DNA from 3 places in the Erwinia billingiae Eb661 genome. Region 2 is predicted to be linked to each of the others. Evidence: predicted binding sites of a transcription regulator. Region 2 holds the regulator's gene; each other region holds the start of a gene.
What was found. The regulator CRP, encoded in region 2, controls carbon source genes, mostly activating them, when cyclic AMP is high. The targets are predictions, from matches to a motif close to ATGTGANNNNNNTCACAT.

Region 1: a site for CRP is predicted at 6,951-6,968, ahead of deoC (deoxyribose-phosphate aldolase). Genes of this name have one in related genera too.
Region 3: a site for CRP is predicted at 2,482-2,499, ahead of psiE (phosphate-starvation-inducible protein PsiE). Genes of this name have one in related genera too.

Annotation. Positions count from the first base shown of each region.
Region 1 covers NC_014306.1:713,001-723,942, forward strand. Annotated here, with positions in the region: gene yghU (glutathione-dependent disulfide-bond oxidoreductase) at 15-881, opposite strand; gene EBC_RS04630 (DNA-3-methyladenine glycosylase I) at 1,085-1,732, shown strand; gene prfC (peptide chain release factor 3) at 1,987-3,576, shown strand; gene osmY (molecular chaperone OsmY) at 3,885-4,499, shown strand; gene EBC_RS24780 (DUF1328 domain-containing protein) at 4,635-4,796, shown strand; gene EBC_RS04645 (patatin-like phospholipase family protein) at 4,944-5,996, shown strand; gene EBC_RS04650 (TatD family hydrolase) at 5,993-6,769, shown strand; gene deoC (deoxyribose-phosphate aldolase) at 7,137-7,916, shown strand; gene deoA (thymidine phosphorylase) at 7,997-9,319, shown strand; gene deoB (phosphopentomutase) at 9,382-10,605, shown strand; gene deoD (purine-nucleoside phosphorylase) at 10,665-10,942, shown strand, end outside.
Region 2 covers NC_014306.1:4,620,499-4,631,440, reverse strand. Annotated here, with positions in the region: gene ppiA (peptidylprolyl isomerase A) at 1-513, shown strand, start outside; gene EBC_RS22580 (putative adenosine monophosphate-protein transferase Fic) at 611-1,171, shown strand; gene EBC_RS22575 (aminodeoxychorismate synthase component II) at 1,205-1,783, shown strand; gene argD (bifunctional acetylornithine/succinyldiaminopimelate transaminase) at 1,865-3,082, shown strand; gene EBC_RS22565 (YccS/YhfK family putative transporter) at 3,150-5,228, opposite strand; gene crp (cAMP-activated global transcriptional regulator CRP) at 5,287-5,919, opposite strand; gene EBC_RS22555 (OsmC family protein) at 6,227-6,637, shown strand; gene EBC_RS22550 (phosphoribulokinase) at 6,677-7,546, opposite strand; gene EBC_RS22545 (creatininase family protein) at 7,725-8,522, shown strand; gene EBC_RS22540 (LysR family transcriptional regulator) at 8,556-9,455, opposite strand; gene EBC_RS22535 (BMP family protein) at 9,566-10,573, shown strand; gene EBC_RS22530 (ABC transporter ATP-binding protein) at 10,590-10,942, shown strand, end outside.
Region 3 covers NC_014306.1:356,422-367,363, reverse strand. Annotated here, with positions in the region: gene plsB (glycerol-3-phosphate 1-O-acyltransferase PlsB) at 1-406, shown strand, start outside; gene ubiA (4-hydroxybenzoate octaprenyltransferase) at 467-1,351, opposite strand; gene ubiC (chorismate lyase) at 1,353-1,880, opposite strand; gene psiE (phosphate-starvation-inducible protein PsiE) at 2,020-2,418, opposite strand; gene EBC_RS03035 (YjbH domain-containing protein) at 2,572-4,668, opposite strand; gene EBC_RS03030 (capsule biosynthesis GfcC D2 domain-containing protein) at 4,668-5,423, opposite strand; gene EBC_RS03025 (YjbF family lipoprotein) at 5,420-6,067, opposite strand; gene yjbE (exopolysaccharide production protein YjbE) at 6,147-6,395, opposite strand; gene pgi (glucose-6-phosphate isomerase) at 7,042-8,691, opposite strand; gene EBC_RS03010 (cation:proton antiporter) at 8,911-10,716, shown strand; lysine riboswitch at 10,769-10,942, shown strand, end outside.

The DNA.
Region 1 (10,942 bases), 1.2 Mb from region 2:
CTTATTAAGCGGCGTTATTTCGCCAGCTTATCCTCGGTGCGCAGATCGAAATCCGATGCATCGTGGCGTTCATGCAACTGCTCAGAAGGCTCACCGAAGGTACGGTTGACGATGCGGCCGCGCTGCACTGCCGGGCGCTGTGCGATTTCATCTGCCCAACGCACCAGGTTTTTGTAGGATTTGGCGTCGAGGAACTCCGCTGCGTTATAGACGGTTCCTCTAACCAGCGCGCCATACCACGGCCAGATAGCGATATCGGCGATGGTGTAGTCTTCACCGGCAATATAGCGATGGTTTGCCAGCTGACGATCTAACACGTCGAGCTGACGCTTGGCTTCCATGGTGAAGCGATCGATCGCGTATTCGATTTTGACTGGCGCGTAGTTATAGAAGTGACCGAAACCGCCGCCGAGGTAAGGTGCAGAACCCTGTAACCAGAACAGCCAGTTCAGCGTTTCGGTGCGGGCGGCCGGATCTTTCGGCAGGAAGTGACCAAACTTCTCGGCCAGATACAGCAAGATCGCGCCGGACTCAAACACGCGGGTGGCTGGCTTGGTGGAGCAGTCCAGCAACGCAGGAATTTTTGAGTTAGGGTTTACGTCGACAAAGCCTGACGAGAATTGATCGCTTTCGCCAATGCGGATCAGGTGGGCATCGTATTCCGCATCGTTAACGTTCAGCGCCAGCAGCTCTTCCAGCATGATGGTCACTTTCTGGCCATTCGGCGTACCCATTGAGTACAGCTGCAGTGGGTGCTTGCCTACCGGCAGTTCGGCTTCGTGACGTGCGCCAGCGGTCGGGCGGTTGATGCTGCCCCAGGTGCCGCCGGCTTCTTTGTTTTCTGACCAGACTTTGGCTGGCTGATAATCCTTGGTGCTCATGTCCGAAAATCCCCTTTCTGATAAAAAATGGCGCATCCTGGAGCAAAGCCCACAGACGTCTCGCCGATGATGGTCTAAAAATAGCTGCTGTCTGCACAAAAAACCAAACGCGGTTGTTACATCGGATGTCAGGTATAGCATCAGGATCTGGCCGGCGTTTATCTTTACGCAGCACTCTTCACACTCTTCAACGGGAATACAGAATGGATGAGCATTATCTGGCAGATCTGAAAGAAGCCGGACTGACACTGACCGAAGATGGACGCGTGTGCTGCTACTGGCAGCCTTCAATGCCTGACTATCACGATAACGAGTGGGGCAGACCGGTGGTGGATGACCGCCGCCTGTTTGAAAAAGTCTGTCTCGAAGGTTTTCACTCGGGCATGTCGTGGCAGCTGATTTACAACAAGCGGGAAAACTTCCGTCGCGCCTTTAAGGATTTTGATTTTCACGCCGTGGCGCAGTTCAACGACGAGGACGTTGCCCGTTTGCTGGAAGATAAAAGCATTGTCCGCAATCGAGCCAAAATTCTTTCCACCATCAACAATGCGCAGCGGGCCATCGAACTGATCGAAGAAGCCGGATCGCTGGCGGCGTGGTTCTGGCAGTTTGAGCCGCAGCCGGGCGAACGGCCTCATACCGTCGATCTGGAATACTGGCAGAATGCCAAAACTTCACCCGAATCGGTGCGCATGTCCAAAGCGTTGAAAAAACGGGGCTGGACGTGGGTGGGTCCGGTGACCACCTATTCGCTGATGCAGGCGTTAGGGCTGATTAACGATCATCTGGCGGGCTGCCAGTGCAGGGACAAATTCGAGCAGCAGCGTGAAGCACTCAACCGCCCGCTGTAATCAGGTCAGCAAAAAGATTATCAAGAGGTCAGGCCAGTGTAGAACTCGGAACCCCGCCGCAAAATGGCTGAAAAAAACAGCAGCTGAAGCCATCTGGTTTCGCTGCGCTACGCATTTATGGGGATAACGCGGCGTTCTGCATTGTTTATAACCGCCGGATCGGCGAAAATGCCGGCCATTGATGATTAATCGCCTGTGAAATTGCCCCCGCGCCGTCTGCGCAGCGGCAGCACAGCACCAAACAGAGTTTTTTCATGTCTAATGCACCCTTTATGCAAGAGGTGGCTCGTCGCCGCACTTTTGCCATCATTTCTCACCCGGATGCCGGTAAAACCACCATCACTGAAAAAGTGTTGCTGTTCGGACAGGCTATTCAGACCGCCGGTACGGTAAAAGGCCGTGGCTCTAACCAGCACGCCAAATCGGACTGGATGGAGATGGAAAAGCAGCGTGGTATCTCGATCACCACCTCCGTGATGCAGTTCCCGTACCGCGAATGCCTGATTAACCTGCTGGATACGCCGGGACACGAAGACTTCTCCGAAGATACTTACCGTACGCTGACGGCGGTCGACTGCTGTCTGATGGTGATCGATGCCGCAAAAGGCGTTGAGGATCGTACCCGCAAGCTGATGGAAGTGACCCGTCTGCGCGACACGCCGATCCTGACCTTTATGAACAAACTGGACCGCGATATCCGCGATCCAATGGAAGTGCTGGATGAAGTGGAAAGCGAGCTGAAAATTGCCTGCGCGCCGATCACCTGGCCAATCGGTTGTGGCAAGTTGTTTAAGGGTGTGTACCACCTTTATAAAGACGAAACCTACCTCTACCAGAGCGGTAAAGGGCGCACCATTCAGGACGTGCGCATCGTCAAAGGGCTTAATAACCCGGATCTGGATGCCGCCATCGGTGAAGAGCTGGCCGTTCAGCTGCGTGAAGAGTTGGAGCTGGTACAGGGCGCTTCCCACGAGTTTGATAAAGAACAGTTCCTCGCCGGCAAGCTAAGCCCGGTATTCTTTGGTACTGCACTGGGTAACTTTGGTGTGGACCATATGCTGGATGGCCTGTGCGACTGGGCACCGTCGCCAATGCCGCGTCAGACCACGCTGCGCACCGTGACCGCGGCCGACGAAAAGTTCACCGGCTTCATCTTTAAGATCCAGGCGAATATGGATCCAAAACACCGTGACCGCGTGGCCTTTATGCGCGTGGTGTCCGGCAAATATGAAAAAGGCATGAAGCTGCGTCAGGTCCGTCTGGGCAAAGACGTGGTGATTGCCGATGCGCTGACCTTTATGGCCGGTGACCGTTCGCACGTTGAGGAAGCCTATCCGGGCGATATCATCGGGCTGCACAACCACGGCACCATCCAGATCGGCGATACCTTCACTCAGGGTGAAAACATGAAGTTCACCGGGATTCCGAACTTCGCCCCTGAGCTGTTCCGTCGTATTCGTCTGCGCGATCCGCTGAAGCAGAAGCAGTTGCTGAAAGGCCTGGTTCAGCTGTCGGAAGAGGGTGCCGTGCAGGTGTTCCGTCCGGTACACAATAACGATCTGATTGTTGGCGCCGTCGGTGTACTGCAGTTTGAAGTGGTTGTGGCGCGTCTGAAGAGCGAATACAACGTGGAAGCCATCTACGAAGCGATCAACGTTTCAACCGCGCGTTGGGTTGAATGCAGCGATGCCAAGAAGTTTGATGAGTTCCAGCGTAAAAACGAAGTGAACCTGGCGCTGGATGGCGGGGATAACCTGACCTACATCGCGCCGACCATGGTAAACCTGAACATTACTCAGGAACGTTATCCTGAAGTGGTGTTCCGCAAAACGCGCGAACACTAACAGATAATCAGGTCTGGTCTATACTGGAAAAAGCGATGCAATATGCATCGTTTTTTTTTCGCCTTCCTCTCCACACCGCTTTCCGCCCCCCGTTTTTTACAGACTGCTCTTAAAAAACCTGCTTTTTGTGCATTTATCCATCATATCAACCACAAGCGGCGGTGAAATCCTGACGAGCGTCTATATTTAATCTCAACGGACGCAAAATATGCGGCGGTAAGCTGCAACGTCTCTCCTACTGCAGTCACGCCGTTTGTGACTGAAACCTCACAGTTGTGAGTGCAAAACACATGAAGAAGGAATAATCGATGAACACGACTAAGATTACTAAAACTCTGATGGCTGTACTGGTAGGTTCTGCGCTGGTAAGTGGTTCTGCAATGGCAGAAGACACCATGATGAACAAAACGCAGAATGCTGCTGACAACGCGGGTTCCAAAATCGATAGTTCAATGAAATCAGTCGGTGGGTACATGGATGACAGCGGCGTGACTGCCAAGGTGAAAGCCGCTCTGGTAGACAACGACGCAATCAAAAGCACAGACATCTCTGTTAAGACCCATTCAGGCGTCGTGACGCTGAGTGGTTTTGTACCGTCGCAGGATCAGGCCGAACTGGCTGTTGCGGCGGCCAAAAAAGTCGAAGGCGTTAAATCTGTTAGCGACAAACTACACGTAAAAGACAGCACTAAAGCCAGCGTCAGCGGTTATGCCGGTGATACGGCAACGACCAGCGAAATTAAAGCTAAACTGTTAGCTGACGACATCGTGCCATCACGTAACGTGAAAGTTGAAACCACCAACGGTGTTGTCCAGCTTTCCGGTACGGTGAAAAGCCAGGCGCAGTCTGAACGTGCCGAAAGCATCGCTAAAGCGATTGATGGTGTGAAAAGCGTTAAAAACGATCTGACTGTGAAGTCATAAAGCAGTCGCGGACCGGCTGATAACAGGACGGTCCGCAACTGAAATGTTTGAAGAAAATAATCCACTTTCGCCGGTTTCGGCAGAGTAAATAAATCAGGCAGTTTGATTTTCTACATATAGGGTAAGGAGAGGCTTATGTTTCGTTGGGGCATTATTTTTCTGATTATTGCGCTTATCGCAGCAGCGTTAGGTTTTGGTGGTCTGGCTGGTACAGCCGCTTGGGCAGCTAAAATCGTCTTCGTTGTCGGTATCATTATCTTCCTGATCAGCCTGTTCACCGGCCGCAAGAAGTTATAGATCCAATAACAGATGTTTCAATGAAGGCCAGTCACTGACTGGCCTTTAGCATTTCTGGCTTTACACATTCTGCCGCAAAAAACGGCAAACAGTTACCGTCCATCCAGGGTATCCTCCGGTCTTCAACTCCCTCAGAGGATCTCACCATTGGGCAAGCGCATCCCTATAACCCTCGGCAATATTGAGCCGCTGGCGTTAACCCCTTTTCGTCCGGGCAAACTGGCCCTGGTCTGCGAAGGCGGCGGGCAGCGCGGGATCTTTACTGCCGGCGTGCTGGATGAATTCCAGCGGGCAAAATTCAACCCCTTTGATTTGATGCTGGGCACCTCTGCCGGGGCGCAGAATCTCTCTGCCTATGTCTGCGGCCAGCCGGGCTATGCCCGCAGAGTGATCACCCGTTACACCACCAGTAAACTGTTTTTCGATCCGTTGCGCTTTGTGCGCGGCGGGCACCTGATCGATCTCGACTGGCTGGTGGATGTCACCTCTCAGGAATTCCCGCTGGCGATAGAAGCCGGTGAGAAGATGTTCTCCGCAGGCCGCGAATTCTATATGTGCGCCTGCCGCAGCGACGATTATTCGCCGGGCTATTTTGCCCCGACCGCCGCCAACTGGATGAACATCATTAAGGCTTCCAGCGCCATTCCGGGTCTGTATCGTCCCGGCGTGGATATGGACGGCATCAGCTATCTCGATGGTGGGATCAGCGATGCCATTCCGGTGCGTGAAGCGGCGCGTCGCGGGGCCGATACCATCGTGGTGATCCGCACCGTTCCTTCGCAGATGACCTATACGCCACAGTGGCTGAAGCGCATTGAGCGCTGGCTGAGCGACAGTGCGCTGCAGCCGTTGGTCAATATCATGCATCTGCATGAAGACAGCTACCGCGAGACGCAGGACTTTATTGACAATCCGCCGGGTAATCTGCGGATTATTGAGATCTTCCCGCCGCATGCGCTCGCCAGCATGGCGCTGGGCAGTCGCGTGGCCTCGCTGAATCAGGATTATCATCTGGGACGCCGTTGCGGCCGCTATTTCCTCGCCACCGTGGGGCAATGGTTGCAGGAGAATGAGACGCTGCTGAGTACCAAACCGGTGGTGCCACCTGCGCCGGTGGCCAACGAACCGGTGCGGGATGGCGTGATTCTCGATCCGCTGGCGGGCAACGATGCCGATTACGATAAGGGCTCGCTGGCATGACACCCACGTTTATCGATACCCATTGTCACTTCGATTTTGCGCCGTTTTCTGGCAACGAAGAAGAGAGCCTGCGTCTGGCGGCAGCGGCAGGGGTGGAGAAAATCATTGTGGTCGGCGTGTCGGCTGACCGCTTCGCAGGCGTAATGGCGCTGGCAGAGCAATGGCCACCGCTATATGCCGCGTTGGGCACCCATCCGATGGCTATCGCGCAGCATGATGATTCACATCTGGACCAGCTGGAAGCGGTGCTGAAACAGCTGCCGAAAAAGCTGGTGGCGATCGGCGAGATCGGCCTCGATCTGTTTATCGACAATCCCCAGTTTGATAAGCAGGAGCGGGTGCTGGATGCGCAAATCCGGCTGGCAAAGCAGTACGATCTGCCGGTGATCCTGCACTCCCGCCGCACCCACGATAAGTTAGCCCTGCATCTGCGACGCCTCGATCTTCCTCGCCGTGGCGTGGTGCACGGCTTCGCCGGCAGCGAACAGCAGGCGCTGGCCTTTATCCGCGCCGGCTATGCCATCGGTGTGGGCGGCACCATTACCTATGAACGCGCCAGCAAAACCCGCAATACCATCGCACGGCTGCCGCTGACCTCGCTGCTGCTGGAAACCGACGCGCCGGATATGCCGCTGCAGGGCTTTCAGGGTCAGGCCAATCGCCCCGAGCGGGTAAAGAACGTCTGGCAAAGCCTGTGCGAACTGCGGGAAGAATCCCCGCAGGAAATAGCCGAAACCCTTCTTGAGAACACCCGCACTCTTTTTCAGCTCTGACTGGCTAAACTCTTAAAGTCCCCTGCGAGACGGTGCGCCTTTGGCCTGCCGGGTCTACTGTCATCTGCATCTGCTACACTGAACGATGAATGTTATAATTATAACATTTTCTGATGATGTCAGCTAAAATCAGGCTCTGTTGCGCAACAATGGCCGTATCGGGCAGGTTAACAGGCTATTTATGTGATATTAATCACATTGCATGTACAATGCTTGCAACAGTAATTCCCTGTTCGTGAATTTCATCACGGAAGTGGCTCAGCCTTTTCCGTTATTATTTTAACATCACAGCCCTTCGCGGGCTCAGGCGGAAGGAATTCTTGCCCGGCATCCGGGAAGCCGCCTTAAACCTTGTCTGGAGAACAGAATGACTGACGTAACCGCAGCGGCCGTACGTGCCCTGAAACTGATGGATCTGACCACGCTGAATGATGACGACACCGATGCGAAAGTGATCGCGCTGTGCCATCAGGCAAAATCCCCGGCGGGCAATACCGCGGCGATCTGCATCTATCCGCGCTTTATCCCGATTGCCCGTAAAACGCTGCGCGAGCAGGGCACGCCGGATATCCGCATTGCCACCGTCACCAACTTCCCGCACGGCAACGACGACAAAGAAATTGCCCTGGCAGAAACCCACGCGGCGATCGCCTACGGGGCTGACGAAGTCGACGTGGTGTTCCCTTACCGCGCGCTGATGGCCGGTAACGAAGAGATTGGCTACGAGATCGTGAGCGCCTGTAAAGAAGCCTGCGCCGAAGCCGACGTGCTGCTGAAGGTGATTATCGAAACCGGCGAGCTGAAGGATGCGGCACTGATCCGTAAAGCCTCTGAAATTGCCATCGAGGCGGGCGCTGACTTTATCAAAACCTCCACCGGTAAAGTGCCGGTCAATGCCACCCCGGAAGTGGCAAAAATCATGCTGCAAGTGATTGCTGACAAAGGCGTTAAGCACCAGGTGGGCTTCAAGCCGGCTGGCGGCGTGCGTACCGCGGACGATGCGGCAATTTACCTGAAGCTGGCCGATGACATTCTCGGCAGCGACTGGGCCGATGCCCGTCACTTCCGTTTTGGCGCGTCCAGCCTGTTAGCCAGCCTGCTGGAAACGGCGGGTCATGCTGGAGCCAAGAGCGACTCCGCTTACTAGTCTGACTGGCGACCCCGCCAACCTCAGCCGCAAGGGCGAAAATCATTTCGCCCTCACTACCGCAACCACCAGGGGGCAACGTGTTCCTGCCACAAGAAATTATCCGTAAAAAAAGAGATGGCCAGCCGCTGACGGAAGAAGAGATCCGCTTCTTTATTAATGGCGTGCGTGATAACACCGTGTCTGAAGGGCAAATCGCCGCGCTGGCGATGACCATTTATTTCCACGATATGACGCTGCAGGAGCGGGTCGCGCTGACCATGGCGATGCGCGACTCCGGCTCGGTACTCAACTGGAAGGCGCTGAATCTTAACGGCCCGATCGTGGACAAGCACTCAACCGGCGGCGTGGGCGATGTAACCTCGCTGATGCTCGGTCCGATGGTGGCGGCATGCGGTGGCTATGTGCCGATGATTTCTGGCCGTGGCCTCGGCCACACGGGCGGGACGCTGGACAAGCTGGAAGCCATTCCGGGCTTTGATATCTTCCCTGATGACGAGACGTTCCGTCGCATCATCAAAGACGTCGGCGTGGCGATTATCGGCCAGACCAACTCGCTGGCGCCTGCGGATAAGCGTTTCTACGCCACCCGCGACATCACCGCGACCGTCGATTCGATTCCGCTGATCACTGCCTCGATCCTCGCCAAAAAACTGGCGGAAGGTCTGGATGCGCTGGTGATGGACGTTAAAGTCGGCTCCGGGGCCTTTATGCCGACCTTCGAACAGTCCGAGCTGCTGGCCCAGTCGATTGTTGGCGTGGCGAACGGCGCGGGCTGTAAAACCACCGCGCTGTTAACCGATATGAATCAGGTGCTGGCGTCAAGTGCCGGTAATGCGCTGGAAGTGCGTGAAGCCGTGCGCTTCCTGACCGGCGAATACCGCAATCCACGCCTGCTGGAAGTGACGCTGGCTTTGAGTGCGGAAATGCTGGTGTCCGGTGGGCTTGCGGCCAATACCGACGAAGCCACCGGCAAACTGCAGGCGGTGCTGGATAACGGCAAGGCAGCAGAAATCTTTGCGCGCATGGTCGCGGCGCAAAAAGGCCCGACAGACTTTATCGAGCAGATGGATAAATATTTACCGGCGCCGATGCTCAGCAAGGCGGTGTATGCCGACAAGCCGGGCATCGTCAGCGCAATGGATACTCGTGCGCTCGGCATGGCGGTGGTGTCGATGGGCGGCGGTCGTCGTCAGGCCAGCGATCCGCTCGATTACAGCGTCGGATTCAGTGAGATGGCGCAACTGGGTGACCGTGCAGACAACCAGCGTCCGCTGGCGGTGATCCACGCCGCTACGGAAACCGCCTGGCAGGAAGCCGCTGAGGCGATGAAGCGCGCGGTGACCTTAAGCGAAAATGCGCCGGCCCAGACCCCAGTTATCTATCGCAGAATTAGCGGATAAGCGTCATACTGTTCGGATCGATAAAATTTACGCTCAGCGCGTCACAGACGCAGGAGATCAGGATGAAACGTGTATTTATCATGGTGCTCGACTCCTTCGGGATCGGCTCCAGCAAAGATGCCCATAAATTTGGTGATGAAGGCTCTGATACCCTCGGGCACATTGCCGAGGCGTGCTTCAAGGGCGAAGCGGACATTGGACGTAAAGGCCCGCTGCACCTGCCAAATCTCACGGCCTTAGGCCTGGGCAAAGCAGCGGAAGAGTCGACCGGAAAATTCCCGCTGGGGCTGGATAAAGACGCCGAAATTACCGGCGCTTATGCCTATGCCAGTGAACTCTCTTCCGGCAAAGACACGCCGTCAGGCCACTGGGAAATCGCCGGTGTGCCGGTGCTGTTCGACTGGGGATATTTCAGCGACAAAGAGAACAGCTTCCCGCAGGAATTGCTGGATCTGCTGGTTGAGAAGGCCGACCTGCCAGGCTACCTCGGCAACTGCCACTCGTCAGGTACGGTGATCCTCGATCAGCTTGGCGAAGAGCATATGAAAACCGGCAAGCCGATTTTCTACACTTCCGCTGACTCGGTGTTCCAGATTGCCTGCCACGAAGAGACCTTCGGGCTGGAACGTCTGTATGCGCTGTGTGAAATCGCCCGTGAGGCCTTAACCGAAGGCGGCTACAACATTGGCCGGGTGATCGCCCGTCCGTTTGTTGGCGATAAGCCAGGCAACTTCGAGCGCACCGGCAATCGTCATGACCTGGCGGTAGAACCCCCTGCGCCAACCATCCTGAAAAAACTGGTGGATGAGCAGAATGGCCAGGTGATTTCGGTCGGTAAAATTGCCGATATCTACGCCCACGTTGGCATCACCAAAAAAGTGAAGGCCACCGGGCTGGATGCGCTGTTTGACGCCACCGTTGCCGAGATGAAAATCGCGCCGGACAACAGCATCGTCTTCACCAACTTTGTCGACTTTGACTCCACCTGGGGACATCGTCGCGATATCCCGGGTTATGCCGGTGGCCTTGAGCTGTTCGACCGCCGTCTGCCGGAGTTGATGGCGCAGGTGAAAGAGGGCGATATTCTGATCCTCACCGCCGACCACGGCTGTGACCCAAGCTGGGAAGGCACCGAGCATACCCGCGAGCACATCCCGGTGCTGATTTACGGCCCAGGCGTGAAGCCGGGATCGTTAGGCTATCGCGAGACCTTCGCCGACATCGGCCAGACCGTCGCGAACTATTTTGGCCTTTCCGATATGGAATACGGCAAATCCATGCTGTAATCTGCGCAACCTAAACGACCAGCGCTAAGGCGCTGGCCAGACTGAAAAAAGGATGAAAAATGGCTACCCCTCATATTAATGCAGAAATGGGTGATTTCGCTGACGTGGTGCTGATGCCGGGCGATCCGCTGCGCGCAAAACATATCGCAGAAACCTTCCTGCAGGACGCGGTAGAAGTGAATAACGTGCGTGGCATGCTGGGCTACACCGGCACCTATAAAGGCCGTAAAATTTCGGTGATGGGCCACGGCATGGGCATTCCTTCCTGCTCAATCTATGCGAAAGAGCTGATCACCGATTTCGGCGTGAAGAAGATCATTCGTGTGGGTTCATGCGG
Region 2 (10,942 bases):
TCTGCTCTGGCAGCCAAGGGAGACACGCATGTGATGTTGACCACCTCCGCTGGCAACATTGAGCTGGAACTCAACAATCAGAAAGCCCCGATCTCCACCAAGAACTTCGTTGATTACGTCAACAGTGGTTTTTATAACAACACCACTTTCCACCGCGTGATCCCCGGCTTTATGGTGCAGGGCGGCGGCTTTACTGCGGATATGCAGCAGAAGCCGACCAACGCGCCGATTAAAAACGAAGCCGACAATGGCCTGCTGAACAAGCGCGGCACCATTTCAATGGCCCGTACCGCGGACAAGGACAGTGCCACCAGCCAGTTCTTCCTCAACGTCGCGGACAACGCTTTTCTCGACCATGGCCAGCGTGATTTTGGCTATGCGGTGTTCGGTAAGATTGTGAAAGGCCAGGACGTGGCGGATAAAATCTCCCAGGTTCAGTCGCAGAACGTCGGTCCTTACCAGAATGTTCCGGTGAAACCGGTGGTGATCCTCTCCGCAAAAGTACTGCCTTAATCTCCCGATGGGTGATTGCTGCTTATACTGAGTGCAGGCATCTTGCACGCGGCCGCCCGGCCGCATTAAGCAGCAATCACTTCGTCATGGAGGCAGCATGTCCAAAAAAGTCACCGAGAAACAAAAACACAGCCTTTGGCTGCAACGACTGGAAGCCAATTTCCTCGCCAGTTTTCAGTTAGACGGCACCGCCTTCGATCCCGGCCCTGCTCATCCCGGACTTCCCCATTTGCGGGCGCTTCACCATGCCTTATTTCAGGATGTCCTTGAGGATGCGGGCGAACTGCGCCGCATTGATATCCAGTTGGGCGACACGCCGTGCTGCCATTTCGAATATATCGAGAAAGAAGGCAATGCGCTGATGCAGTCGCTCGAAGATGAGAATGGCCTGGCCGATTTGCCGCTGGAAACGCTGACTGAACGTCTGGCGTGGTATTACTGCGAACTCACGGTGCTGCATCCGTTCCTGCACGGCAATGGGCGCGCTCAGCGACTGCTGTTTGAGCAGGTGATCATCCAGGCCGGGTTTGATATTCAGTGGAAGAATATGGATGCGGAAAGCTGGCAGGCCGCGAACCAGGCGAGTCTGGACGGGGATCTCAGCTTACTGACCGCCGCGTTTGGCAAAGTGGTAAACGAACGGCCGGAAAGTGCGTAGAATAGCGCGGTCCTGATCCCGCCCGGAGCCACCATGCTACTGCTTATCGACAACTACGACTCATTTACCTGGAACCTTTACCAGTACTTTTGCGAGCTGGGCGCCGAGGTTGAAGTCCACAGGAATGATCGGATCACCCTTGAGCAGATCGCGGCGCTACAGCCCGAACATTTGGTGATTTCTCCGGGGCCCTGCACGCCTGACGACGCGGGGATTTCTCTGTCGGCTATCCGCGCCTTCGCCGGAAAGCTGCCGATTCTGGGCGTCTGCCTGGGGCATCAGGCGATTGCCCAGGCGTTTGGCGCGCGCGTGGTGCGGGCGCGCGAAGTGATGCACGGGAAAGTCTCCGCCATTGAACACAACGATGGCGGCGTGTTTGCCGGGCTGAATCATCCGCTCACCGTCACCCGCTACCATTCGTTGATTGTGGAAAACGGCTCGCTGCCCGATGATTTTGAAATCACCGCCTGGACCCTCGCAGACGGGCAACCGGACGAGATTATGGGCTTCCGCCATCGCCATTTGCCGCTGCAGGGCGTGCAGTTCCATCCGGAAAGTATCCTTAGCGAGCAAGGGCATCAGCTGCTGGCGAATTTTCTCGCGCGTAAATAAATTGCCTTTGAGTGATTTATTATGCATATTTTATGATTATAATTTCACTTTCCTGCAACGTTACAAATGATGAGGTAGTCAATGGCAGCGGATAAATTAGCGGTAACGCGGGCGACATTTGATGAAGTGATATTGCCTGTTTATGCACCAGCGCAGTTTGTGCCAGTGAAAGGCAAAGGGAGCCGTGTCTGGGATCAGCAGGGCAAAGAGTACATCGATTTTTCCGGTGGGATTGCGGTCACCGCGCTGGGACATTGCCATCCGGTGCTGGTGGAAGCGTTAAAAACGCAGGGTGAAACCCTCTGGCACACCAGCAATGTGTTCACTAACGAACCCGCACTGCGCCTTGCCAGCAAGCTGATCGCCGCCACCTTCGCCGAGCGCGTGTTCTTCGCAAACTCCGGTGCTGAAGCCAATGAAGCCGCCTTCAAGCTGGCCCGCTATTACGCCTCTAAACGCCATTCGCCGTACAAAAGCAAAATCATCGCTTTCCACAACGGCTTCCATGGCCGCACGCTGTTTACCGTTTCTGTCGGTGGCCAGCCGAAATATTCTGACGGCTTTGGCCCGAAACCTGCCGATATCGTGCATGTGCCGTTCAATGACCTGGATGCGGTCAAAGCGGTCATTGACGATCACACCTGCGCCATCGTGGTTGAGCCGATTCAGGGTGAAGGCGGCGTGATGCCCGCGACCGTTGAATTTATGCAGGGGCTGCGCAAACTCTGTGACGAACATCAGGCGTTGCTGGTACTGGATGAGGTGCAGAGCGGTATGGGTCGCAGCGGCAAGCTGTTCGCCTATGAGCATTACGGCGTGACGCCCGATATCCTCAGCACCGCGAAAGCGCTGGGCGGCGGTTTCCCGGTCAGTGCGATGCTGACCACCAACGAAATTGCCTCCACCATGTCGCCAGGCGTGCACGGCACCACCTACGGCGGAAATCCGCTGGCCTGTGCCATTGCCGAAGCCGCGCTGGATATCATCAATACCGAAGCGGTGTTGAGCGGGGTGGAAACGCGTCGTGAGCAGTTTGTCACCGCGCTGAAAGCGCTGGACGCGAAGCTGGATCTCTTCAGCGACATTCGCGGTAAAGGGTTGCTGATTGGTGCGGCGCTGAAGCCACAACATGCGGGCAAAGCGCGCGATATTCTGAATGCCGCCGCCGCTGAAGGGGTGATGATCCTGAATGCCGGTACCGATGTGATCCGCTTTGCGCCCTCGCTGGTGATTGAGCCGACCGACATTGAAGAAGGCATGGCGCGCTTCGCCAAAGCCGTCGAAAAAGTCCTGTCTTAACCGACAAAAACGGGAGCTGAGTGGCTCAGCTCCCGATCCGCGCCTGCCGTTCTCCGCACCATTCTGCTTACGTCGACTTCCTTAACCGTCGGGACAACCAGCGCCCATGATGCGGCCGCGCGCTCCACGCCAGTGACGAGATGGTGTGCATCACGCTGAGGTGCCCCAGGATCCGCTTCACATGCCTTTCCAGGATGGTCACCGGCCCCTGATTCAACTCCATCTGCGTATCCAGCACGTTCGCTTCTGAGCTCGGCCCGTCATACTCCAGCCGCTGTTGGCAACGCTGCAACGCAACCTCACAGGCCTGCAGATAACGCTCCGCCAGCGACGAGGTCAGCATGGTGTGTTCCCGCGCCAGCGTGGTCATGGCATTGATATGCTCGACGATAAACTGGCTGTGCGTCACCCACAGTTTCATATCCGCCAGATAGCTGGGATCAAAGCCTGGCTCCTGCATCGACTGATTGAGCGAGTTGAACAGGGCGTTGTGCGCCTGATTAACGCGGATACGCTGATAGGCCAGCTTCACCGGGTCCTGTTCATTCCCCAGCAATAACCGCAGCGCATCCTGATAGGTTTCCAGCGCGTCATGCGCATTCTGCCGCAGCAACCCGCTTTGCCATTGCGGCCACAACCAGATGGTGCCGCCGAAGGCAATCAGGCAACCCATCAGCGTATCCAGTAAACGCGGCAGCAGGAAGTCTGCGCCGTTAAGCGAGAGCAGCTGCAACGAATACACTGCGGTGACCGTAAAGCCAATCATCGCAAAGCCGTAGAATTTACGGATAAACAGGTAGCTGATAAGGGTAATGGCTAGCATCACCAGCAGCACGATGGATTCGGGTGCCTGCAGGCGCAAGGTCACCGCGGCAATCACCAACCCGGCCAGCGTGCCCAGCGCACGGTGCTGGATGCGGACGCGCGTTGCGCTGTAACCGTTCTGGCTGACAAACATGACCGTCATCAGGATCCAGTAGGGTTTGGGCAGATTAAAGAACAGCGCCAGCGAACTGGCAAAGGTCAGCATCACCGCAAAGCGGGCGGCGGTGCGCAAGGCGGCCGATTTCAGCGACAAATAGCTTTTGATGGCCGGCAGCAGCGGCAGTCGGCGCTGCCGGTCAGCCATCAAATCGCGCTGATAAAGGGGACGCTGGGTACGCAGCACCCGACCAATCCGGCTGAAGTGGTAATAGCAGAAGGTGCCCACCGGGTTATCCGGATTCTGCCGTGAGATCTTCTCCAGCGCCTGAAGCTGCTTATCCATGGTGAAGCGCTCGGGCAGCTTGTGGTAAAGGATATCGTCGGCCAGTTCACGCAGCCTGGCGGCGATGGTCTGCGCGTTCCAGCGGATCACCGCTTCGGCATGGCTTTGCTCCACCAGCTTTTGCACTTCTTCCGGCTGATGCAGGCTGACGGAGATGTGCTCCTGCAAATCTAGCGCGATTTGAAACGCGCGGGTCAGCCGCTTGTGGTGATTGTTGTTGGTGGCTGACAGCATATGCATCTGCTGATAGCAGGTGGTGATCAGGTCGACCGCTTTTTGCTGGCGCGCCAGCAGCGGAGGCAGGGCTTTCTCCGGATCGGTGAGTTTGGTCAGCAGGGTGTATTTCGCTTCGCAGTAACCCGCCAGCTCGCGATAGAGCAGGCTTAAGGTTTCCCGCAGCGGCTGCTCTTTCCACAGCCAGAACCAGACCCAGTTGAACACGCCGTACCAGATGGTGCCGAGCACGTAGAGCATCGGCGGTTCCCACACCGGCATGCGTCCTGCCAGGCTAAGGGTGAAGATTGCGGCTATCAGCGAGCCGGGCAGCAGGCGGCCATGCAGCGGGCTGATTTCACCGGTGACGCCCAGCAGCATCGCCATCGAAAACAGGATCACGGGCAGGGGAACGTGGTGACCGGCAAGATACTGGATCAGGAAACTGCTGAAGGCAAACAGGCTTCCGCCAACGATCAGGCGTTTGAAAAAGCGCTTATGAGGAGTATCAAGGCCAGCGAGGTTGCAACAGGCAGGGACTAAGGAAAACAGCAACCCTTTTTGCAAGTCGCCCAGTAGCCATCCCATCGCTACCGGTAAACAGAGCACCAGCGTCTGGCGCAATGCGTAGTTGATCTCCGGGTGATAAATCAGTCGACGCCACATCACTCCACACCAAATAAAAAGGCGCAACACCAGGTGTTGCGCCGTGGATCAGAGCCGATTAGCGAGTGCCGTAGACAACGATAGTTTTACCGTGTGCCGAGATCAGGTTCTGATCTTCCAGCATCTTCAAAATGCGTCCCACTGTTTCACGAGAACAGCCAACGATTTGCCCAATTTCCTGGCGGGTGATCTTGATCTGCATCCCATCCGGGTGCGTCATGGCGTCCGGTTGTTTTGCCAGGTTCAGCAAGGTCTGCGCGATGCGACCCGTCACATCGAGGAAAGCTAAATTGCCCACTTTCTCAGAAGTGACCTGCAAGCGATTCGCCATCTGTGCAGACAGGCGCATCAGAATGTCAGGGTTAACCTGGATCAGCTGACGGAATTTTTTGTAAGAGATTTCAGCCACTTCACAGGCTGTCTTCGCGCGTACCCACGCGCTACGCTCCTGACCTTCTTCAAACAGGCCAAGCTCGCCAATAAAGTCGCCCTGATTGAGGTAAGACAGGATCATCTCTTTGCCTTCTTCATCCTTGATAAGCACCGCTACTGAACCTTTGACGATATAGTAGAGGGTTTCTGCCTTTTCACCCTGATGAATCAGCGTGCTCTTGGATGGATACTTATGAATATGGCAATGAGACAGGAACCATTCAAGTGTCGGGTCTGTTTGCGGTTTGCCGAGAACCATTCGCTGTTATCCTCTGTTGTAATCGTGCCTAAATACAGGGGCAGAGTTCCCTGCCAGGCGTTGAAATAGTCAAGCGTTTCCCATCAGGAAATTTATTCGGGCCTCTGTTAAAAGCCTGGCTCGTTATGCGATTCGTTTCGTCGTGCCTGTAGAGTACTGACGAAAATATTACAGCTTTGTTTGTAGCACAGCTTTCAACGAGTGTCTTGTGTTGTCTCGCTTCAGCATAGTGCGAAAATTGCCGCATTGCCGTTTTTCTGCCTAAAGCGTAATCTGGCGATAACTGAATGAATTAGAGGAAATTGTTATGCAGGCTCGAGTCAAGTGGGTTGAAGGGTTAACGTTTTTGGGAGAATCCTCATCCGGGCATCAGGTTCTGATGGACGGAAATGCGGGCGATAAAGCCCCGAGCCCGATGGAGATGGTGTTGATGGCCGCGGGCGGATGCAGCGCAATCGACGTGGTTTCCATTCTGCAGAAGGGCCGCCACGACGTAAAGGATTGCGAAGTGAAGCTCAGCTCCGAACGCCGTGAAGAGGCCCCGCGCCTGTTCACCCACATCAATCTGCACTTTATCGTCACCGGCGTGGCCTTAGGCGATAAAGCGGTGTCGCGTGCCGTCGATCTCTCCGCGGAGAAATATTGCTCGGTGGCACTGATGCTGGGCAAGGGCGTGGAAATCACCCACAGCTATGAAGTGATTGAGTTACCGGCGTAAGTCATCCCATCGCCGCCCTAAGCCCCGTGCCCGCGGGGCTTACTCTATTTTCTTACCCTGGATCAGACGCTTCACCAGCGGCCCCATAATCAGCTCCATCGCCAGCCCCATCTTGCCGCCCGGCACCACCAGCGTATTGATGTGCGAGATAAAGGATCCCTGCAGCATCGACAGCAAATACGGGAAGTCGATATCTTCCAGCGCCTGGAAATGGATCACCACAAAGCTTTCATCCAGCGACGGGATACCGCGCGCCGCGAACGGGTTAGAGGTATCCACCGTCGGCACGCGCTGGAAGTTAATGTGCGTGCGGGAGAACTGCGGCGTAATAAAGTTGATGTAATCCTCCATGGATCGCACCACCGAATCCATCACCGCTTCGCGTGAGTGGCCGCGTTCGCTGGTATCGCGCACCAGTTTCTGGATCCACTCCAGGTTAACGATCGGTACCACGCCAACCAGCAAATCAACCTGCTGCGAGACATTGTTCTGCGGCGTCACCACGCCACCATGCAGCCCTTCATAAAACAGCACGTCGGTCGGTTCCGGCAGGGGTTGCCACGGCGTAAAGGTTCCCGGAACCTGATTCCAGGGTACCGCTTCATCATAGGTGTGCAGATATTTGCGGGATTTGCCGCTGCCTGACCGGCCATATTCCGCGAAGGTCTGTTCGAGCAGGGCGAAGTCATTGGCTTCCGGGCCGAAATAGCTGATATGGCGGCCCATATCGCGCGCTTTACGGATCGCCATATCCATTTCAGGACGGGTATAACGGTGAAAGCTGTCGCCTTCGACTTCGGCGGCATGCAGATTCAGCTGCTGGAAAATTTTTCTGAAGGCCAGGCTGGTGGTGGTGGTTCCCGCCCCGCTGGAGCCGGTGACGGCAATAACCGGATGTTTGGCTGACATGCGCATACCTCCCTGAGTAAAGTCACATCGATCACGCATTGGTACCATGTTTCGCGCACGGGTGTCATCTTTGCCACTCTCTGATGCCAAAAAAGCAACGCTGCGCCGCATTTTTGCTGCTTCAATTCGGCCACGAATATCCGCAGACTGACAAAAATGATGCAGGAGAAGGTGCCAGATGAATATGCCGTCGTCACGCTGGTGGTGGGATCTTTCCACCCGAGAATTCAGTGAGCTGGACATGGATAAAGTGATCGCGGTGCTGCCGATTGGCGCCGTCGAGCAGCATGGTCCGCACCTGCCGGTCCGGGTGGATGCCGCCATCAACGCGGGCATTATTGCGCGCGCGGTCGAGTTAATGCCGGCGGATTTGCCGGTACTGATCCTCCCGGCGCTGCCGGTGGGGAAATCCGATGAGCACCTCAATTTTCCCGGCACCTTAACCCTTCCTTATGAGGTGTTGGGTAAAGTCTGGTTTGAGGTGGCGAAAAGCGCCTGGCGTGCCGGGATCCGTAAACTGATTTTCTGGAATTCCCATGGTGGGCAACCGCAGCTGATGGAAATCGTCTGTCGCCAGCTGCGCATCGAACTCGATCTGTTTGCGGTCGGCGCCAGCTGGTTCCGCACCATTGATTCTTCCGACCTGTTTAGCGCGGAGGAGTTACAGCACGGCATTCACGGCGGGGAGTCCGAAACCAGCGTGATGCTGCATCTGCACCCGGATTTGGTGCAGATGGACTATGCGCAGAACTTTGTTTCCGCCTCGGTGGCGCTGGCGGAAACGGGCGGTATTCTGACCCCGGAAGGCGGCGTCGGCTTTGGCTGGATGGCGGAAGATCTGCATCCGTCCGGCACCACCGGCAATGCGGCGGCGGCAGATGCTGAACGCGGTAAGATTGAAACCGATCGGGCGGCTGAGGCCCTGATCCGGCTGATTGAGGAAGTGCAGGCTTATCAACCTCCTTTCCAGCGCTAAAGGTCCACGGGCGTTGTCTTCGCGGCAACGCCGTTACGCCATCTGTCCCATCATCACTTTGATGGTTTCTGCCAGCACGCTGCCGATCGCGCTGGTGCCCCGGTCGTGACCAATCAGCATCAGCGTTTGTGCCTGCTGCGACAGTTCACGTACCGGGATATACATCAAACGCCCGCTGCGCAGATCGAATTCGATATCAAACGGCGTTAAAAAGGTCAGCGCCTGATCGAACATCGCCGCCTGGCGCATCACTTCGATTGAGTTGGTTTCAATTACCGGATGCACGGTGACCATCGCCCGGGCAAACAGCTCATTCAGATACGGGCGGATCACCATCGACTTATCGGCAATCACCAGCGGATGAGGCACGCAGTCGCTGAGCCTCAGGCTGGTTTTATCGGCCAGCGGATGGCCGGGAGCAACCACTGCGCCCAGTCTGCCGACGGCGCTGCCCAGCATGCGCAACGAGGGCGGCAGGTCAAAATCGAACCCCAGCCCGAGGTCGGCCTCACCGGATCCCACCGCGGCGGTAATGTCATCGCCGGTGGTCATCTGCCGGAGGATCAGTTTCACCCGCGGATTTGCCCGGCGAAATTCAGCGGCCATTCGCGGGATCAAATTGGCGGCCAGCCCGCTCATCATCGCCACCGTCACTTCGCCTCGCCGTAATCCCTTCAGCTCTTCAATCTTAATCTGCGCCCATTCCAGCTCTTTAAAGGTCTGCCGCACATGGTGGATCAACACTTCGCCCGCCGCGGTTAACACCATTTTACGCGGCAAGCGCTGGAACAGCGGCGTGCCCAGTTCTTCCTCCAGCGCGAGGATCTGGCGGTTGATTGCCGACGCTGAGATATGCAGCCGACCTGCGGCTTTGCGGATCGATCCGCAGCGCGCCACTTCATCCAGGTAGGTCCAGAGCCGGTGTTGCAACATGCAAAACTCCTGCGTTGCCTTTAAGGCATCAATGAGTACGAAAATATGTGCTTTTAAGGTAACGAAAATCGCGGCATAACTGAACAATCTTCAGTTGAGGGGGCAAAAAAATGGCAGGTGTAAGTCGCAGGGGATTTGCAAAAATGCTGGCGGGTGCGGTGATGTTACCGGCTCTGGCGCCGTTACTTTCGAAGCGTGCATTGGCGGCCGATAAAAGCATTAAGATCGCGTTGTTATTACCCGGCTCCGTCGCCGATGGCGGCTGGAGCATGCTCGCTTATCAGGGATTACAGGCCCTGAAAAAAGAGGGCTTCACCGTTGCCTGGAGCGAAAGCGTGCCGCAGGCGCAGATGGAACAGACTATCCGCGGTTATGCCGACGACGGCTATTCGCTGATTATCGGACACAGCTTCGAATACGGCTCGGCCTTTGCTGAAGTCGGCCCTGATTATCCGGACACCTATTTCTTTGCGTCGACCTTCAAGCCAGACAGCAAAGCACCTGCCAACGTTGAGTACGTCAATCTGGCCTACCTGCAGTCGGCTTATGCTGCCGGCGCGCTGGCGGCGCTGATTTCCGATAAGGGCAAGGCGGTGGGCTTTGTCGGCGGCGGGGATAACCCGACGCAGCAGGCGATGATGCGGGCGTTTATTGCCGGCGCGGAGAAAACGCGTCCGGGAGTAAAAGGCCTGGGCGTGGTAACCGGCGATTATGACAATGCGGCCAAAGGTCGGGAAGCGGCCACCACCCTGATCGGCAACGGTGCGGATGTGATTTGGCATACCGCCGATGTGACCGGCTTAGGGGCGCTGCAAGGCGCGGCGGCGGCGAAGGTCAAGGCCATCGGCTGTTATGCCGATCAGAAGGACGTGGCGCCGGCGTATATCGCCTGCAGCCTGAAGCAGAACCTTGACTGGATGGTAGAAGAAGTCGGCCACTCGGTCGCCAGTAAACGCTTTATGGGCGGCAAAGAGTGGTCGCCAACGGTCGCCAAAGCCTGGTCGGTGGTTTACGGCAGCGAGCCATACAACAGCAAGCTGGTCAGCGCCGAGGCCTGGCAGACGTTTACCGCCATCTGGCAGCAGCTGGATAACGGCAGCATCGTTCCTAACGTGTGAGCAAAGGATTTTTGATATGGCATCAACTCCGTCAGTCCGTGTCGCGCTCAATAAGGTCACCAAGCGTTTTGCGCGCGTCACGGCCAATGACTGTGTGACGATGCAGGTGGCTTCCGGGGAAATTCATGCGCTGCTCGGTGAGAACGGCGCCGGGAAAAGTACCCTGATGCAGATCCTCTATGGCCTGTATCAGCCCGATGAAGGCGAGATCGTTATCGAAGGTAAGCCGGTGACGTTGCGCGATCCGGGTGATGCCATTGCCTGTGGCATCGGCATGGTCCATCAGGAATTTATGCTGGTGCAGCCGATGACCGTGGTGGAAAACGTGATCCTCGGACTGAAAGAGACCCGCAGCGGTCGGCTGGATTT
Region 3 (10,942 bases), 840 kb from region 2:
GATGGCGCGTCAGGGTCTGCTGACGGCCGATGACCAGACGCTGCGTCTGAGCCCGGCACGCTTCCCAACGCTGCAACTGCTGGCGGCGGGTGTGCGTGAAACGCTGCAGCGTTATGCCATCACCTTCTCTATCCTCAGCGCGAATCCGTCGATCAACCGCGGTACGCTGGAAAAAGAGAGCCGCACCATGGCTCAGCGCCTGTCGGTACTGCACGGTATCAACTCGCCGGAGTTCTTCGACAAAGCGGTGTTCTCTTCACTGGTGCTGACCCTGCGTGATGAAGGCTATATCAGTGATACCGGCGATGCGCAGGTAGAACAGACGCACAGGGTCTATCAGATGCTGGCTGACCTGATCACTCAGGAAGTGCGAATGACGATTGAAAGTGCGGGACCGCACGAGTAAGCGTCAGGGCATAAAAAAAGGGTCGATGAGCAATCATCGACCCTTTTTTATTGGCATCACTCAGAGCCAGCCAGAGAATGGCGCCGTGCTGAGGGCAATCCCCAGGAACAACACCAAACCAACGTAGTTGTTGTTCAGGAAAGCCTGGAAACAGGGATCGCGTTCGCGGGCTGAGATCAGCTTCTGCTGATGCACAAACAGCGCGCCAGCCACCAGAATGGACCAGTAGAATGCGCCGCCCAGCTGCATCCGCCAGCCAATCACCGCCATCAGTACCAGCGTCGCCAGCTGCAACAAACCCACGATCAGCTTATCGAAACGACCAAACAGAATGGCGGTGGATTTGACGCCAATCTTCAGGTCATCATCGCGATCGACCATCGCATACAGCGTGTCATAAGCCACCGTCCAGCAGATATTCGCGGCGAACAGCAGCCAGCAGGTCAGCGGCACGGTTTCACTGACCGCCGCCCAACCCATCGGGATAGCCCAGCCAAACGCCGCGCCCAGCACCACCTGCGGCAGATGGGTGTAGCGCTTCATAAAGGGATAGACCCACGCCAGCGCCAGCCCACCAAACGACAGCCAGATGGTCATCGCGTTCATGGTCAGAACCAGACAGAACGACACCAGCACCAGTCCGGCAAACAGCAGCTTGGCCTCTTTTGAGGTCACCGCGCCGCTCGGCAATGGCCGTGACTGGGTGCGCTTTACATGACCATCGATCTTTCGGTCGGCAAAGTCGTTGACCACGCAGCCCGCGGCACGCATGAAAAAGACCCCCAGCACAAAGACGATCAGGATATTCAGCGGCGGGATCTGCATTCCCGCCAGCCACAGCGCCCAGAAGGTCGGCCACATCAGCAGCAGCGAACCAATCGGCTTATCAATACGCATCAGGCGGCTGTAGGCCCGGAATTTACTCATTGGCAGACTTCTCTCCACGTTACTCATCTCCGGTACCGGTTAGCGAGGCATACAGCGGCGCAGGCGGTAAAAATAGCTCGGTCAGCAATAACGGCTTGCCGGAAAGGCGCAGCAAAGAGCGACGTCCCCACAGCTCGCCACTTTTGCCCGGCTCGATAAAATCCCGCGTCAGCGTGGAAGAGGCAAACAGGTAACGGCCCAGCGGGCGCGTGCCAAGCTGCTGCAACATCTGCTCAGGCCCGTTCAGGGTGGATTCCGGTACGATGGTCCGCCCGGCAAGCCAGGGTTCGCCATCGCCGCACAGCAGAATTTCACGCAGCCAGTAGCGGGACTCATGCGGCAGCAACGCCACGTCGTCACCGACCTCTTCTGCGGTAATAAAACCTTCCTGCACCACTTTTACCGTCACTTGCTGGCAGTGGCGCTCAAAACGTTGGGTCATGGAGTCTTCTTCCATCAACCAGTCCAGCAGCGGGGCTGAAAGCAAGGGTGATGAGGCTGGCAGCCAGTCGAGGGCGCGCAATTGCACCAGCGCGTTATCAGCCATTCGGCTTCTCCGGGCAAAAATTTTGGTGCCACAGTGTAACGCAGAGGCTGGGAGAGAACACAGATTGCTGGAGGAAATAGTGCGGATTTCAGGTCGGTAAAGTAAGAGGTTGGCGCGCCTGGGGCGGCGCGCCGACATGTTATTCGCGTTTCAGCCTGTTACTGTTTGCCAGCCACAGCGTGACCACCAGGATCAGAATGGCAATGGAGTAGGCCAGCGTATCCACCGGGTTTTTGTGATCGACAATGATCAACCGGATGATCGCCGTGATACCGATATAGACAAAATAGCGCAGCGGGAAGTGATAACCCGACTGGAAGTATTTGACTATTAAGGCAATAAACTCGAAGTAAAGGAAGTAGATCACTATGCCATCGATCAACAGATAAGAAGACGTCTGTTCGCCGGTGTTCAGCAACACGTTGGCCAGATGGAAGGTCTCCTTGCCAAGAAAGATCGCCAGAATAGCGGCCAGGACGATCAGCCCTATATTCAGCACCATCTGTAACAACCAGGCAATACGCGTCGCGGTAATCATGCAAAAACCCTCAAAAGTCACTGTTATCCGTCAGGATAATCCTGACAGTGACAATATGCTTTAGTGTGAGCGGGTTCACAAGTTTTGCTTGATGCCGGAGAGATAAGCGGGCGACACCGCCGCCCACAGGCGGAGGCGGTGTCGCGGCTATTTTTAGCGGAAATCGATATCGCGGTCGGTGGTCATATCATACAGCTGGTACTTACGGCCCAGCATCTGACCGCCATCACGCGTCAGCGGCGTCCAGTTAACCTGTGCACGGCCACGGGTTGGTGAGGCGGTGAACAGATCCATCGGAATTGAGATATAGAAGCCTTTGGTGAAGTCGCCTTCGCCATACTCTTCGGCCGACACGTTAGTTTTGGTGGCATAAGCGCCAACGATCACGCCGCTGTCGAACTGGCGGGAGACATCAATCGTCGCCCCTTTATCTTCTGCCAGATACTGACCTACGCTCGCCTTCACCAACACCTGGTTGTTGAAGAACGACGGACGCCAGTAAGCCGTCAGGTTACCGACCTTCGCGTTGTAGTCGGTAAACTGCATCATGTTGTCCCAGTCACGCTGCTTCACGTAGTTGGCATCAACACCAAACGCCCAGTCAGAATCCAGCGGACGGTACAGCACTTCGCCACCCACACCGCCGTACATGGTTTCCAGATAACCGCCGTAAACCTGGCCGTAGAAACCATTGCCCAGCGCATGCATGTAGTTCGCTTGCAGGTTGTTAACGTAGACGTTGTTTTCAACATAGTCGCGAATATGGGTACGCACGCGCGGCAATGAGGAATCGCTCGGCGCACCGTTATAGTTGAACTTGTCGTAGTTATTCGCCAGGTTGCCAAACACGCTGCCATCAATCAACAGGTGCTTCGTCAGCCAGTAGTTAGCGTTCGCCATCACGCCAACCTGATACAGGTAGAAGCTTTCCGGTCCACCCACAGACTGATTCAGTACCGGTGCCAGGCTGTAGTTAAAGTCATCGGCATCGATGTAATAACCCTGCTCGGTATGACCCGGATCGACCGGCTCCACGCGTTTCTGATCCAGCGGCTGCTCTTTGCCCAGCGGATAGCCTTCAAGCTGCTGACGCAGGCTGGCGACGTTAGTTTCCGTGGTCACCTGCGGCATACGGCTGCGGTTTTCGGTCACTTTCAGCGTATCAATGTTGGCTGGCAGGTTGTTCATCAGGATCACGTTGGCACGATCGACGCCTTCCTGGGTATTGCGGTACTTGCTCTGCTGGCCAGTGGCATACATGGTATTGCCCTGTACCTGAATGTTTGGCGCATCCAGACCGGCATTGTATTTCAGGTCGGTCAGCTGGCCAGCAACGGTGGTCTGCTCAAGGAATTCGCCCTGCGGACGCGGCTGATAGGCCGGTTTCGCCGAATCGATCGAGGCGGTATGCAGATCGTTGAAGTTAGTACGCAGCGTAAAGCCGGCCATAAAGGTATTGCCGCGCTCATAGCTGACGTTCACATCCGCCCAGTCGGTAATACGATAAATGGCGCCGACGTTAACTTTGCTTTTCTGCTCAATCTTGCCGGCAAAGTCGTCCTGGTAATCATTCCCTTCGTATTCTGCTTTCAGGCGCAGCGGCTGCCATGGCGTCTGGTATTCCACCCCACCAAAGAACGCGGCCGGGCCTTTGAACATGTCTTTGCCGTTAACTGAACCGGCGGTGCCGTTGCTGCCAGAGCGATAGCAATAGCTGCTGTCGGCTTCACAGAACGGGTTCTTCACCGTGCCGCTGTTGCCGAGGTAGCCGAAGCCCAGTCCGAGGGTGAAATCAAACGGTCCCCAGGCCTTGGTGCCGACCAGGTATTCACTGTCGAACAGGCCGGTACCGCCAAGGTCACGCGCCCCGACCGAGACTTCGGGCAGCCAGTAGCCTTCCTGCCAGAGACGGGCTTTCAAATCGAAGGCTTTGTCTTTGTAGGTCTGGGTGCCACTGAAGCTCTCAACCGCACTGTACTCGCGCGTTTTCACGTCGGTATAGCGGATGGTCGCTTCCAGCCACGGGAACAGCTGCACCGAGGACGAATAGAAACGGTACTGATCGTTATAGCGGTAGTTCAGGCTGAATTCGCCGTCTTTCGCCATACGCGCAGTGGGAACCTGTAACAGACCGACGCCGCCAAAATCTGACTGCGAAGGCCCTACCGGATCGGGATACGTCGCCGCCTGAACCTGGCAGGCACAGGCAACGGAAACAGCTATCAGGCTGAGAAGATAGGCTTTTTTCATCAGTCAGGGATCCGGTGCGTCAGAACAGAAACAATCTGCTGGTTAAGGTCTTCATCGTCGCCAGGCAACGTCCATGAGGAAAAGCCACGGTACACAATGCTGCCCACTTCGGGCTCCACGTGGCGGCGATTCCAGTAGGCGACAGGAACGTCACTCACTTCGCCATTCGGCGCAATCAGCACCACGAAGTTACGTTCGCCCCCGGACAAACGGTCATGATCCTGCAAATAATCCACCACGCTGCGGCCCGGTGCCCACGGGGTTTTACCGCTGTTGGCCAGCACGCCAGCCAGCGTAATGCTGGTCGGTTTTAGCAGCGTATAAACGCTGTAATCCCCTTCCAGACGGCGATTCTGTGCCGGACGCATCCGCACCCAGTCCGGATCGAGATTGGCCAGTTGACGGCCAGTGACTTTCACTGCCGACACCTGCTGCCAGACGTTATCGACCACTGCAGCCTGTTCGCTATCGCCATCGGCGTGAAGTTGATTGCTCCAGGCTTTCAGCCGCGCCAGCACCTGCTGCTGCTGCTGAATCGCCGCCGCGGTGGCCAGTTTTTCGGCAATCACCGTTCCCGGCCACCAGGTTTTATCCATCAATGCCGGGCTGCTGACCAACTGCGCCAGGTTCTGTGCATGGCTGACAATCGAGGTCTGCGTCTGGCCAGGGGAATAGACCGTCACCTGGCTTTCTGCAGACACGTTGAGCGAAACGCAGGCTGAAATTCCTGCGAGAAGGAGGGTTATTTTTTTCATGATTTCGCAGGCTTCAGGATGGTGGTTTCGAGAGGGAAATAGTCGCCCCCCAGCGTTTGCTGTGACTGGCGAACCTGGCCGGAAGTGGTATCAATCCAGAAGGTGTTAGTCCAGGATTTTCCCTCGGCAGGCAGCTCAACCTCTTCCTGCCAGACGCGGCAGGCGACGGTGTTACCGCCAAGCGTCAGCACCTGATCTTTCAGGCGGCTGAAGCGTGAGGTCGCCGTTGCCGAGCGGAATTTACCGGCTTCCGTCCAGCTCAGCGTGCGGGTCCAGCTTGCGCCTTCGGTCAACGACAGCGGGGCGGTCAGCGGATCCTGTTGCAGGTTGTTCACCTCCAGCAGGTTGTCGCTTAACCCGAGGGTTTTCACCACGCGGCCATGCTGAGTCACCACCATCGACTGGTCGCGGGTGATCCATTTTTGTTGACCGTTTTCATCGAAGCCCAGCACCACGAAGATCTGCTGCCCGTTATTCACGCGCAGGTACATGCTGGCATAAGGCAGACTTTCTATTTGCTCATCAGAGACCTGAACATCGTCCGGCCCGAGCAGAGCGAGTTTTACCGTCTCTCCCAGCCCTTTTTGTGTTTGTGTACAGGCCTGGAGAAGCAGGCATAAAAGCAGCAGTGGTAGGTAGCGCACCTGTGTGTGTCCCTGAACAAAGTCTGACAATGTCAAAAAATAACCACACGAGCGTGTGGTTATGAGTAATTTACCGCACTTAACGCGTGGTACTGGTCGTGGTCGTGGTGGTGGTGCCGGTATTAGAACCGTTTCCGCCACTCGATGCTGCCAGAGCAACACCAACCAGTGCGCCAAGCGCACCAATACCCACCGCAGTGGTGGTTCCTGCGGAAAGGGTTCCCGCTGAGGCACCCGCCGCGGCGCCAGCTTCTTCAGGCGCAGCGAACGCGGCTGAAGCACTTGCTAAGTACACTATGGCTGCAGCAGCACATAAGACTTTTTTCATAACATTTCCCTTCATTAAATGAATGGATACTTCACCTGAAGGGTTTCAGGCGCGTTCAGTATAAGGCAATAAATGACCAGAATTGAGGGGGGTCGCCTTCGATTCAGCGGGCGATTTCTGATGTCTAAAATAAGCACGTTTCGGCTTCTCAAGGCAACATTTGACTAATTAATTCAATATATTGGAATTTATGACTGATTTAACCCTGCTTGTTAGTGCCATTCGCTGACAATAGCCTTTAGCATGGCGAATTCACTGGGAAAAGCGCGTCACGGAGCTTTTAATGAACTAAAGGATTTATTTTCAATAAGTTAACAGGCGTTAAGGGCAGTTAAGTAGCGTAATGGGCGCTATGGCTTTAGGATTTATCTTGGCGGGATTCGGACAATAAAGGGTAATTTTAAGAATATCCTCAGCCTCATAACGCTGACTTTATTCATCTTTGGGGGTATTTCAGCACTAGCAGCCGCCTGATTTCCGCGCTAAGCGGTGGCATGCTGGGATCGCGCAGAAAACAGGGTGATGTCAACCAGGTCCAAAAGTAGCTAAAGGCGGCCCTGATGCCGGACGGGATAGCTGAAAAAACAAAGGGCTGGCGCATTCGCACCAGCCCCTTTATGCAGGACGATTAACGGCTACACGCCGCTTAGCCGCGCCAGTTTTTATAACGGTTAATCAGTCCGTTAGTTGAACTGTCGTGGCTGCTGACCTGCTCGCTACCCGACAGTTCTGGCAGGATACGGTTCGCCAGTTGTTTGCCAAGCTCAACGCCCCACTGATCGAAGGTGAAGATGTTGAGGATCGCGCCCTGAGTGAAGATTTTGTGTTCGTACAGCGCAATCAATGCACCCAGGCTGAACGGCGTGATATCACGCAGCAGGATGGAGTTGGTTGGGCGGTTACCTTCAAACACTTTGAACGGCACGATGTGCTCGACCGACTGCGCATCTTTACCTGCGTCGGTGAACTCTTTCTCGACCACATCGCGTGACTTACCAAACGCCAGCGCTTCAGTCTGTGCAAAGAAGTTCGACAGCAGCTTGGCATGGTGATCGCCCAGCTTGTTGTGGGTGATGGCAGGGGCGATAAAGTCGCAAGGAACCAGCTTGGTGCCCTGGTGGATCAGCTGATAGAACGCGTGCTGACCGTTGGTGCCCGGTTCGCCCCAGATGATTGGGCCGGTTTCATAAGAGACCGGTGCGCCGTTACGGTCAACGTTCTTACCGTTCGACTCCATGTTGCCCTGCTGGAAATAGGCAGAGAAACGGTGCATATACTGGTCATACGGCAGGATCGCTTCGGTTTCAGCACCGAAGAAGTTGTTATACCAGATGCCGATCAGCGCCAGGATCACCGGCAGGTTCTGCTCTGCGGGTGTGGTAGAGAAGTGTTTGTCCATGGCGTGTGCGCCACTGAGCAGCTTCTCAAAGTTGTCGAAACCGACCGACAGAATGATCGACAGGCCAATCGCCGACCACAGTGAATAACGTCCGCCAACCCAGTCCCAGAATTCGAACATGTTGGCGGTATCAATCCCGAACTCACCGACCGCTTTACCGTTGGTTGAGAGCGCAGCAAAGTGCTTCGCAACGTGCTGCTCATCGCCAGCGGTTTTCAGGAACCAGTCACGCGCGCTGTGGGCGTTGGTCATGGTTTCCTGGGTGGTGAAGGTTTTTGACGCCACCAGGAACAGGGTGGTTTCAGGATCCAGATCCTTCACGGTTTCCGCGATATGCGTGCCATCAACGTTGGACACAAAGTGCATATTCAGGTGATTCTTGTACGGGCGCAGCGCCTCGGTGACCATAAATGGCCCCAGGTCAGACCCGCCGATACCGATGTTCACCACGTCGGTGATGGGCTTGCCGGTGTAGCCTTTCCAGTCGCCGCTGATGATGCGTTCAGAGAAGGATTTCATCTTCTCCAGCACCGCGTTCACTTCCGGCATCACGTCTTTACCGTCGACCACGATCGGCGTGTTGCTGCGGTTGCGCAGCGCAACATGCAGCACGGCACGATCTTCAGTGCGGTTGATTTTTTCGCCGGAGAACATCGACTTAATTGCGCCCTGCAGATCGGTCTCTTTAGCAAGAGCCTGCAGTTTTGCGAGGGTGTCACTGGTGATGCGGTTTTTGGAGTAGTCCACCAGCATCAGATCGTCGAAGGTGGCAGAGAAGGTCGCAAAGCGATTGCTGTCTTTCGCAAACAACTCTGAGATCTGAACGTCTTTCATCTCTTCAAAATGCTGCTGCAGCGCCTGCCAGGCAGCAGTTTGTGTCGGATTGATATTTTTCATAACAACACACTCTTTTTATTTAAGAACCGTAAATCAGACCGGACGCCATGTTACCCGAGGTGCCGTTTCGGCTTCCCTCTTCCTGCAACAGGTTGCAACTATCATAAAGGCAGGATTTTCCCACCTTTTTGTCCGGGGCTATTTATAATTCAGTCGGCGGTCAGCTTGTCCGCTCAGCGTTTCAGTATGACTATTCTTGCTGTCGAAAGGAAAAATTTTATGGAGTTATCCGCCCCACTGCTGTTGGTTATCATTGGATTAAGTTCGCTGGTAGCCCAGTGGCTGGCCTGGTTGCTACGGCTGCCCGCCATTTTGCCACTGCTCGTTTTCGGCATTGTCCTGGGGCCGTTGTGCCATGTTTTGCAGCCGGATGCGCTGTTTGGCACCCTGCTGTTCCCCTTTGTCTCACTTTCTGTCGCCATCATTTTGTTCGAAGGTGCGTTAACGCTTCGCTTCGATGAAATTCGCGGGTTGGGCAACGTGGTCCGCAATCTGGTTACCGTCGGCATGTTAATCACCTTCCTGGTGATCAGCGTCGCCTGCTGGGCGTTGCTGGATTTCCCGCCCGAGCTGGCGGCGTTAGTCGGTTCCGTCACCGTGGTGACCGGCCCAACGGTGATCGCGCCGTTGATGCGCGTAGTTCGGCCAAATAAAGCCATTAACCAGGTTTTACGCTGGGAAGGCATCGTCATCGATCCGGTCGGCGCTATCTTCACGCTTCTGGTGTTTGAATTCATTGTGCTGCGTCAGAAAGCTGAATCGTTAACGCACTTGTTCTGGACCTTAGGCCAGACCGCTGCGGTGGGCCTGATTGCCGGCGTGGTATTTGGCTGGCTGCTGGGCGTGGCCCTGAAGCGGGTCTGGCTGCCGGGCTATCTGCAGAACTTCGCGGTGCTGGCGGTGATGCTGACCGCGTTTGGCCTGTCGAACGCGCTGGCGGATGAATCGGGGCTGCTGACGGTCACGGTGATGGGGATTTGGCTGGCCAATATGCGCGACGTCGATCTGACCGAGATCATCGCCTTCAAGGAAGAGTTATCCGCGCTGCTGATTTCCGGGCTGTTTATCATTCTGGCGGCGCGACTGGATTTGATGGCGCTGCTGTCGATGGGCTGGCCGTTAGTGGCGGTGCTGCTGATTGTGCAGTTTGTTGCCCGTCCGCTCTGTATTGCCGTCTCGACCTGGGGATCGTCACTGCCGATGCGGGACAGGCTGATGCTGAGCTGGATTTCGCCACGCGGGATTGTGGCGGCGGCGGTCAGCTCGCTGTTTGCACTGACGCTGGAAAAAACCGGCTTCGCTGGCGCAGACAAGCTGGTCACCGTGGTGTTCGCGGTGATTATCGGCACCGTGGTGCTGCAAAGCCTGACCAGCTCCCTGCTGGCGAGAATGCTTAAGGTGCAGCAGCGTGAACCGCGCGGCGTGCTTATTATCGGCGCCAACAGCGTGGCCAGAACTCTGGCGGCGGCGCTGAAGAAACTGGATATCCCGGTGCTGGTAACCGACAGCAGCTGGGAATACTATCGCCTCGCCCGCATGGAGGGGATCCCGGCCTACTATGGTAATGCCTGGTCGGAACATGCGGAGAACTTCCTCGATCTGAGTGAAACCTCGCAGGTTCTGGCGCTGTCGCCCAACCGCCACCAGAATGCGCTGGCGGTGTACCACTTCAGCCATCTGTTTGGCGAGAAAAAGGTCGCCGCGATCCGCTCCGGTGCAGCGCTGCGTGCGAAGCGTGACAGTGAAAGCCCGCGCTTCCGCCGTCATGAAGTGCTGTTCGGTCATGAGCAGACCTATGCCCGCCTGAGCAGCCTGCTGTCACAGGGCGCGATCATCAAAGCAACCCGACTGAACGAGAATTTCGGCTGGCTGGAATACCTTGAGAAAAACCAGGGCGTGATCCCGTTGTTTGTGCAAAATGAGGCCGGCATTCTGAGTCCAGTGCAGGGTGAAGAGACGCCGGCGCTGCCCTGTACCCTGATTGCGCTGGTGCAAAATGAAAATTCCTCAGACGGCAGAGATTGACAGCAGCGCCATAAACCGATATTTCTAGTCCGCTTGTTGCGCATCTGATGCGCAAGCCAGAAGAGGCGCGTCGCCCAGGCAGTGTGTTGGAGGAACCGAATCCGCAGAAAACACATCATGGGGTGCGACGCCGAGGTACTCTCCCCGCGGAAGGGAGCGTATCGACCGCAGGGGCTGAATCCTCTGGGTTGTCACCAGCATCGTTCGTAAACCGGGCGATCAATAT